2 regions of the Allofournierella massiliensis genome follow, and region 1 is predicted to be linked to the other one. Evidence: predicted binding sites of a transcription regulator. Region 1 holds the regulator's gene; the other holds the start of a gene.
The links. The regulator NrdR, encoded in region 1, represses ribonucleotide reductase genes. The targets are predictions, from matches to a motif close to CACNANATNTNGTG.
Positions count from the first base shown of each region.

Region 2: the regulator NrdR is predicted to act here: its motif matches at 1,931-1,944, upstream of ACESYO_RS10380 (anaerobic ribonucleoside triphosphate reductase).

Region 1 is NZ_CAXSWZ010000024.1:43,766-48,185, forward strand. It holds gene ACESYO_RS12320 (GerAB/ArcD/ProY family transporter) at 1-139, opposite strand, end outside; gene ACESYO_RS12325 (spore germination protein) at 120-1,589, opposite strand; gene ACESYO_RS12330 (DUF421 domain-containing protein) at 1,681-2,355, shown strand; gene ACESYO_RS12335 (DUF4363 family protein) at 2,352-2,720, shown strand; gene nrdR (transcriptional regulator NrdR) at 2,700-3,173, opposite strand; gene ACESYO_RS12345 (aminotransferase class I/II-fold pyridoxal phosphate-dependent enzyme) at 3,278-4,420, opposite strand, start outside.
Region 2 is NZ_CAXSWZ010000018.1:6,129-10,548, forward strand. It holds gene ACESYO_RS10380 (anaerobic ribonucleoside triphosphate reductase) at 1-1,824, opposite strand, end outside; gene ACESYO_RS10385 (M48 family metallopeptidase) at 2,098-2,646, shown strand; gene ACESYO_RS10390 (lipopolysaccharide biosynthesis protein) at 2,790-4,217, shown strand; gene ACESYO_RS10395 (glycosyltransferase family 8 protein) at 4,301-4,420, opposite strand, start outside.

The DNA.
Region 1 (4,420 bases):
GGATTCCGTGCTGTGCAGTCAGGAGCGGAGCACGGCGCCCGAAGGGCTGCAAAAACACATCGGCCAGCAGCGCTGCCCCCATAACAGCAGCCAGTTGGACGGGAGCAATTGCGGACTGTTTATTCTGTGCCATCTGCATTTCCTCCCGGTAAATCGTTTACGGAAAAGGGATGGCGGGCCAGCTGCTTCCAATTGGTGCGAAGCACCCCGTCTCGAACCGCTCCGCTTTCCCACGGGATGAGAGGCGCCGTATAGGGCAGGCCAAAGGAGTTCATTCCGCAGATGCTGGTAAGCATTATAAAAAGAAGAGCCAGAATACCGAAGGGACCAAATAAACCTCCAGCAAAGACAAACAGGATGCGGAGCACGGTGGCCGGTTCATACAGAGAAGGAATCACAAACATGGAGATTGTGGTCAGCGCTGCGGTGATTACAATGGGAGTGCTCAAGATTCCGGCCTTCACCGCTGCATCTCCCACAATGATGGCTGCCACAAGACTTACGCTGTGACCAATGGGATGAGGCAGCCGCAAACCTGCTTCCCGTACGATCTCCAGCAAAACAATAACCAGCACCATCTCAAGGAACAGTGGCAATGGTGTGGCTGCTTCTGCGGCTGCGATTTTGTACAGCAGCTGCGGAGGAAACAGCTCCGGCGTATATTCTGCAACGGAAACAAACACGCCGGGCAAAAGCACTGCAAGAAAGAAAGCGCCGTATTTGATCATGCGGATAAAGCTGGCAAAATAGGCTTTCGTGGAGTAATCGTCCAGACTTTGAAAGTGTTCACTGAAAAAATACGGGATTATCATGGCAAAGGGGCTGCCGTTTACAAGAATTATTATTTTCCCCTCGCAGAGTTTGGCGCAGGCTGTGGCCGGGCGTTCCGTATACCCTGCCTGCTGAAAAAAGCTGAACCCGCCCCGCTGCAAAAAAGGCACAAGGTAGCTGGAGTCAAACAGCACGGGAAGTTTTGCCTTGCTTAGCCGGCCGCGGATCTGCTTTACCAGTTCCTCAGGCGCCAGAGAGCGATCGTAAACCAGTGCCACCTCTGTGGCAGTCCGCTCACCACAAATCATTGTTTCCACCGTGAGCGTTTCGGTGCGGATCAGGCGACGCAGCAGGCTGATGTTGATGCGCAGCAGATCGCTGAAGCCTTCCCGGGAGCCCCGCACATTCCCTTCTCCGGAGGGCTCCTGAATGGATCGGAACTGCATGTTCTGAGTGGAAAGCACCACTGCTTTACAGCATCCGTCAATCAGAATCACTGTGGTGCCGGCGGTGAGCTGCGTGCGCAGCTGATCCACGGTTTCCACGCAGGAATTTTCCAGCGGCAGGTCGGTTTGAGACTGCATGTAATGAAACAGCTCCAGACCGCTTTCCGGCTGAAACTCACTTTTGCTCAGCATGTCCAACACCACCACCCACAAACGTTCAATGGTGGAAAGGCCCTCGAACATACAAAGACAACATGGAATCCCCAGAATCCGGACTGGCTTTGTATACAGATCAATCGAGTTGCCAAACCTCTGTTTCAGCAACTCGATATTTTGCTGAAGTTGCGGCTTCAATGTTTCTTCCGTTTGCATCGGCGTCACCTCCGGGGCTTAGTATGCCCCAAATGACCGCATTGCAAACCGAAAAGGCAGTGAGACGATTCAAAGAGACGGAGGATAAGGAATGCTGATTCTGATGCTGCGAACCCTGATGGTTTATCTGCTCATTCTGTTGGCCATGCGCCTGATGGGAAAACGTCAGCTGGGAGAATTACAGCCCGCCGAGCTTGTTTCCACCATTCTGATCTCCAACCTTGCGTCCATCTCCATCGAGTCGCCGGAGCTGCCACTTACTGCCAGCCTTGTTCCTGTGTTTTTGATTGTGGCACTGGAACTTTTCCTCTCCGGGCTGTGTTTCTGCCGGCCCAAAGCAGCACGATTGCTGTTCGGCTCCCCTGTCACCGTGATTCGAGACGGAAAGATCTGCCGCGAAACTCTGCGATCGCTGCGGTTTGGGACCGGGGACCTTCTGGAAGCCTTGCGCGGTAAGGATGTATTTGACCCGGCACAGGTAAGCTGGGCGGTGGTGGAGACCAACGGCAGCATCAGCATTTGCAAAACAGAGGACGGCGATCCCTTTATTCCGGTAATTGCGGATGGACAGCTTCTGAAGGGGGCACTTCCGCTCTGCAGGAAGGACGCCCAATGGCTGGAGTTCCTTCTCCGGAAAGAAAAATGCACTCGGGAACAGGTACTGCTTCTTCTGGTACGGGCCGGAGGCGAATACAGATTGATTCCAAAAGAAAACAGCCCCCTGCCGCAAAAGCGAATCAGAGGGCTGTGGAAAGGACAGAAATGAAACGGTTGCGGGCAGCCGCAATGATTCTTGCGGCATTGTGTTTGCTCACACTCATCGGTCAGCGTCTGGTATCGGATTCCCTCGATTCGCTGGATAAGGGGCTTGCACGGGTGGAAAGCCTTTGCATCTGTGGAGAGTATCCGCAAGCACGGGAGCAAATCCGATATATGACACAGAGCTATCAAAAGCAGCAGGCAGTACTTGCCGTGTTTATTCGAAAAGATCAGCTCCATGAACTGGAAAGTGCGCTGTATGGCCTGAACGCCTATGCACACCCGGACTATCTGCAGGATCTTCTCTGCGAAACGGGAAAACTGAAATCTCAGCTGAACGGTGTGCGCCGATTATTTTTCGGGCTGCTCTGAACGCTTGCTGAGCATTTCCTTAAGCTCATTCATGAAGGTGTTCAAATCAGAGAACTGCCGGTAAACCGAAGCAAAGCGTACGTACGCCACTTCATCAACCTTCTTCAGCTCTTCCATGGCAAGCTCACCAATATGAATGGAGGTGACTTCGCGCTCATAGCTGTTCAGAAGGGACTGCTCGATGTTATCCACCGCCCGCTCCAGCATCTCATAGCTGACCGGGCGTTTTTCGCAGGCTCGAAGCATGCCACCCAGGAGCTTCTGCCGATCGAACACCTGGCGGGAACGATCCTTTTTGATGACCATCAAAGGCACGGTTTCCACGATTTCATAAGTTGTAAAACGCTTGCCGCAGCGCAGGCATTCCCGTCGGCGGCGGATTTTCTCGCCGTCCTCCGTGGGGCGGGAATCAATGACCTTGGATTCCAGTTCGCCGCAGTAAGGGCACTTCATATGGGGTCCTCCTTTGATGAACGGCCGGGCCGTATTATCCCGCACCGCAGTTTAAGATTCCGTTATTATAGCACAGATTCGCCTGCCGTTGCAATTGGTTTTTGTTATGCCTGCAACAGTTTTTCCAGACTGGCCAGACGAACACTGACACAAAGCAGCTGGCTGGCCTGATCCAGTTCGGCCACCGTGGGATACGAGGGAGCGATGCGGAGGTGATGATCCTGCGGGTCGTTGCCGTAGGGATAAGCCGAACCAGCAGGAGTGAGAATCACACCGGCTTCCTTGCACAGCTGAACCACGCGCTTTGCGCAGCCATCCATCACATACAGGCTGATGAAATATCCGCCTTTGGGGCTGGTCCAGCGGGCAATGGCCCCGCAGGGAGTTAGCTGGCAAGCAAAGGCTTCCTTGAGCAGTTCAAATTTGGGTTCCAGAATAGCACGATGTTTTTCCATGTGTGCCAATACGCCCGCCTTGTTTTTCAAAAAGCTCACATGGCGCATCTGATTCATCTTGTCGGCACTGATGGCCATGGGAGCCATCTGGGTGAGGATGTGGCGAATATTGGCCTCACTGGCGGCCAGCGCGGCAACACCAGCTCCGGGGAAGGTCATTTTGCTGGTGGAGCATACCAGCAGAGGACGATCCTTCGTGCCATACTTTTTGCACTCGGTCAGGATATCGGGTACGGAGCAATGCTCATCGGTAAGATGATGCACACAGTATGCGTTATCCCAGATGATCTTAAAATCCGGCGCACCGGTTTTCATGCTGGCAAGCCGGCGTACCGTTTCCGCGCTGTAAATATAGCCATCCGGATTGGAATACAGCGGCACACACCAGATGCCCTTCACGCTGGGATCAGCGGCAAGCTGCTCCACCAGATCCATGTCCGGGCCATCCTCTTTCATGGGGATGGGCAGCATTTCGAAGCCGAAATACTCCGTAATGGCAAAGTGACGGTCATAGCCGGGTACAGGACACAGGAATTTAAGCTTTTCCTCGGTGCGCCAGGGGTGGTCGCTGTCCGCAAAGCCGACCCGCCAGCCCAGATCGATCATATAATACATGAGTGTGAGCGAGGAATTGCCACCCACGATGACTTCATTTTCCTCCACATCCATCAGCTCGGCAAAGAAACGGCGGGCCTGGGGCATACCGGCAAGCAAACCGTAGTTACGGGAATCCTCGCCATTTTCCCCAATGTACTGATTCTGGCTGAGCAGCTCGTTGGAAAGCTCCAACTG
Region 2 (4,420 bases), on a different contig from region 1:
GAAGTTCATCTTCATCTCCTGGCTCTTGCGGTCGCAGTAATCCCGCATGTGGCCCACGATCTCCAGACCCTTCTTCTGCATCTCGTCGCTCTCGCCGTGATGGTGACCGTACAGGGCGGTCAGGGTCTCGGCCAGACCGATAAAGCCGATGGACAGGGTGCCGTGCTTGAGCACCTCACGCACCTCGTCGGCGGGGCCCAGCTGGTCGGAATCCAGCCATACGCCCTGACCCATCAGGAAGGGGAAGTTGTAAACGCGCTTGGCAGCCTGAATCTCGAACCGGTCCAGCAGCTGGTTTGCCACCAGCTCCATCATGGCGTCCAGGCTCTCGTAGAACTTCTTCTCGTCGTGGTCGGCCAGAATTGCCAGACGGGGCAGGTTGATGGAGGTGAAGCTCAGGTTGCCGCGGCTGTAGCTGATCTGGCGCTCCGGGTCGTAGACGTTGCCCATCACGCGGGTGCGGCAGCCCATGGTGGCCACCTCGGTCTCGGGCCGGCCGGGCACATAGTACTGCAGGTTGAAGGGTGCGTCCAGGAACACATAGTTGGGGAACAGCCGCTTGGCGCTCACCTTCATGCTCAGCTTGAACAGGTCGTAGTTGGGGTCGCCCTCGTTGTAGTTCACGCCCTCTTTGACCTTGAAGATGTGAATGGGGAAGATGGGGGTCTCGCCGTGGCCCAAGCCCGCGTCCTCCGCCATCAGAATGTTGCGGATCACCATCCGGCCCTCGGGGGTGGTGTCGGTGCCGTAGTTGATGCTGCTGAAGGGGGTCTGCGCGCCGGCGCGGCTGTGCATGGTGTTCAGGTTATGCACAAAGCCCTCCATGGCCTGGTAGGTATCCCGGTCGGTCTGCTTCCAGGCGCGGCGGCGGGCGGTGGCCACCAGACGGCGGGCGGTGTGCTCATCCACACGGCCGCTGGCAATCAGCGCGTCGGCCACAATGCGGTCGAATTCCTCCGCATTGGTCTCCAGGCGGGGCTGCTGGTCCAGCTTGGTAACGGCTTTGTCCACCATCTGGTTCACAAAGTCGGCCTCGTTCTCGGTCTCCAGCACGTCCTCCAGGCTTTCGGCCAGCTTTTTGCGGTAGGCCCGGGCAAAGGTCTTGCCCACGCCCTCGGCCATGCCGTAATCAAAGTTCGGAATGCTCTGGCCGCCGTGCTGGTCGTTCTGGTTGGACTGGATGGCAATGGCCGCCAGTGCCGCATAGCTGCCGATGCTGTTGGGCTCGCGCAAAAAACCGTGGCCGGTGGAGAACCCGCCGTGGAACAGGCGCAGAATATCGATCTGGCAGCAGGTGGTGGTCAGAGAATAAAAATCAAAGTCATGGATGTGGATGTCGCCCTCCCGGTAGGCCTTGGCCTGCTCCGGGCGCAGCAGATACGCCGCGTTATAGGCCTTGGCGCCGGCGGTGCCGATCTGCAGCATGCTGCCCATGGCGGTGTTGCCGTCGATGTTGGCGTTGTCGCGCTTCATGTCGCTGGCGCGGGCGTCCACATTGGTGATCTCGTCGATGGTTTTCATCAGGCTGGTGTTCGCCTCGCGGATGCGGGTGCGGTTTGCCCGGTACAGAATGTACTGCTTGGCGGCCGCGTCGTGGCCGGTCTCCATCAGCGCGGTTTCCACCGCGTCCTGAATCTGCTCAATCTGGGGAGACTCCTCGCCGCAATCCATCTCCAGCTGGCGGGCAGCACGGGCGGCAATGCGGTCGGCTTCGGCGGCATCCCCTTCCTGGGCGGCTTCCAGCGCCTTCATAATGGCGGCGGTGATCTTGCTCTGATCGTAGAGCACCACACGGCCGTCGCGCTTAATTACACTTTTGATCATGGCGATTCTCCTCATGCAACTGTTACTTTGGTGCGGCAAAAAAATACAGAGCGTAAAGAACTACCATCTGTATTTTGGGGTGATTCGGCCGCGATTACTATTATTGCACTAGATATAGTAGAAGTCAATAGATTCCCGATGCCGATAAGGCCCAAGAACGCCCAAGCTTTTCGGGGAAAATTTGTGAGATATGATGGCTTGACGAGCCAAACCGCAGAATGTTGTGATACAATAAAATGGTCGGAAAACTTTGCCAGGGGGTGGAAAACCAAGATGGCAGGCCAAATTCGCCGGGTGGCGGGGCTGGAATATGAACTTGTTCGAAAAAAGGTGAAGAATCTGAACCTGCGGGTGCGGCGGGACGGCACGGTGGCGGTGAGCGTGCCGCTGCGGGTGAGCGCCGACCAGGCGGATGCCTTTGTGGCCCAGCGGATGGGCTGGGTGATCGCCGCAAAGCAGCAGGTGGCCCGGGCCGCCCGAAAGCAGGCGGACTGCCCGCCCCCCTCGAAGGAGGAGTGCCTTGCGCTGTTCGAGCCGGTCAGCCGGCGGGTGTATCCGGCCTTTGCCGGGGTGCTGGGCGGCCAGCCGCCCGAGCTGCGCGTGCGGGACATGACCAGCCGCTGGGGCGTGTGCGACGTGGCGAAAAAACGCATCACGCTGGCCTCCCGGCTGGCGCTGCAGCCCGCCGCGGCGGTGGAATATGTGATCGTGCATGAATACTGCCACTTTGTGCACCCCAATCATCAGAAGGAATTCTGGGCGCTGGTGGAGCGCTTTCTGCCGGACTGGAAAGCCCGCCGGGCGCTTTTGCGCCAGGGATAGGGCAGGGGCGCGGCACTCCAAAAGCGGATTCCGTGGACTTTTTTGCCCACAGGCGCTATAATATAGGTTCGTCCGAAGAAAATCTGCGGACCATATAATTGTATATATAATAGAATAAAAGAAAACAAGGAGGGCCGCCGGGCGTGGAAAACAAATACAAAAAGCTGATGAGCAACACCATGCTGTTTGCCGTCAGCAACTTTTCCTCCAAGCTGCTCAGCATTATCTTACAACCCTACATCACCTTTGCCATGGGCGAGGTGGACGAGGTGGGCATCACCAAGCTGGTGCAGCAGATCGGTTCGCTGCTGATCCCGCTGGTGAGCATGGGCGTGAGCTTCGCCATCATCCGTTTCGGTCTGGAAAAGACCAACAGCAAAAGCCAGGTGTTTACAAACGGCCTTGTGACCATCGGCCTGGGCTTTGCGCTGATGCTCATCTGCTATCCGGTGCTGCGGCTGATCCCGCTGTTCAGCGACTATGCGCTGCTTTTGTATGTGCATGTGCTGGTGAGCTGCCTGCGTACCCTGTGCACCCAGTTTGTGCGCAGCCGCCAGCTGAACCGGCTGGTGGCGGTGGACGGCGTTTTGTGCAGCGCCACCAACCTGGGCTTCATGATCCTGTTTTTGTCCGGCATGGGCATGGGCGCCTCCGGCTACATTCTGGCCATCATCTGCAGCGACGCGCTGAGCGCTCTGTTCGTATTTCTGGTGGCGGGGCTGCGCCGGTATCTGCATGTGAAGAGCTTCAACAGGGAGCTGTGGGGCCGCATGATGCGCTACGCGCTGCCCATGGTGCCGGCTCAGATCAGCTTCTGGGTGATCAACGCCAGCGACCTGTTCTTCGTGCAGGCCATGTGCGAGGGCTACCAGGGCCAGAGCGGCGAATACTGGACCGGCCTGCTGGGCGTGGGCTATTTCCTGCCCACCATCCTCACGGTGCTGGGCACCATCTTCTATGAGGCCTGGCAGCTTTCCGCCGTGACCGAGGAAAAGGGCCGCGCCGCCTTTTTCAGCCGGGTGTTCGGCATCTATCAGGCGCTGCTGTTCTGCTGCTGCAGCGGCATCATCCTTCTGTGCCGCCCGCTGATGTTCATGTTCAAGGCCAACTTCTACGACGCATGGCAGTTTGTGCCCATGCTCACGCTGGCCACCCTGTTCAACTGCTTCAACCAGTTTTTGAACAGCGTTTACATGGTGGAAAAGCGCAGCACCCTTTCGCTGTACACCATGCTGGCGGGCGCCATCGCCAACTGCGCACTGAACTGGGCGCTGATTCCCCTGATGGGCCCCAACGGCGCAACGCTGGCCAGCCTGATCAGCTATGTCATCGTGTTTGTGCTGCGTGCCATCAACACCCGCGGCCTGATGCACATGAGCTTCGCGCCCCTGCGCCTGACCATCAACTGCGTGCTGATCGGGGTGGAAACGGTGCTCATGCTGCGCCAGATTCCGGGCTGGCCGGTCTGGTGCACCCTGCTCACCGCGGTGATCTGCCTGTTCAATCTGCAGGGCATTCTGGGCATGCTGCGCCAGCTGCTGCGCCGCCGCGCCCCCCGCAAGCAGGCATAAGCAGCCACAGAACGACAAACAAAAACCGCCCCCGGCCCATGTGTTTTTCACACAGGCCCGGGGGCGGTCTTTTTATGGTCGGTTCAGTCCGGCATGGCCAGCTGGGTCAGGCGCATGTAGTGCCGGTACAAAGGGCCAAAGCGCCGCCGGTAGCCCGGCTTCCAGGGCTTGGCCTTGCCGCAGAAGTGCAAAACGGAGGTGTG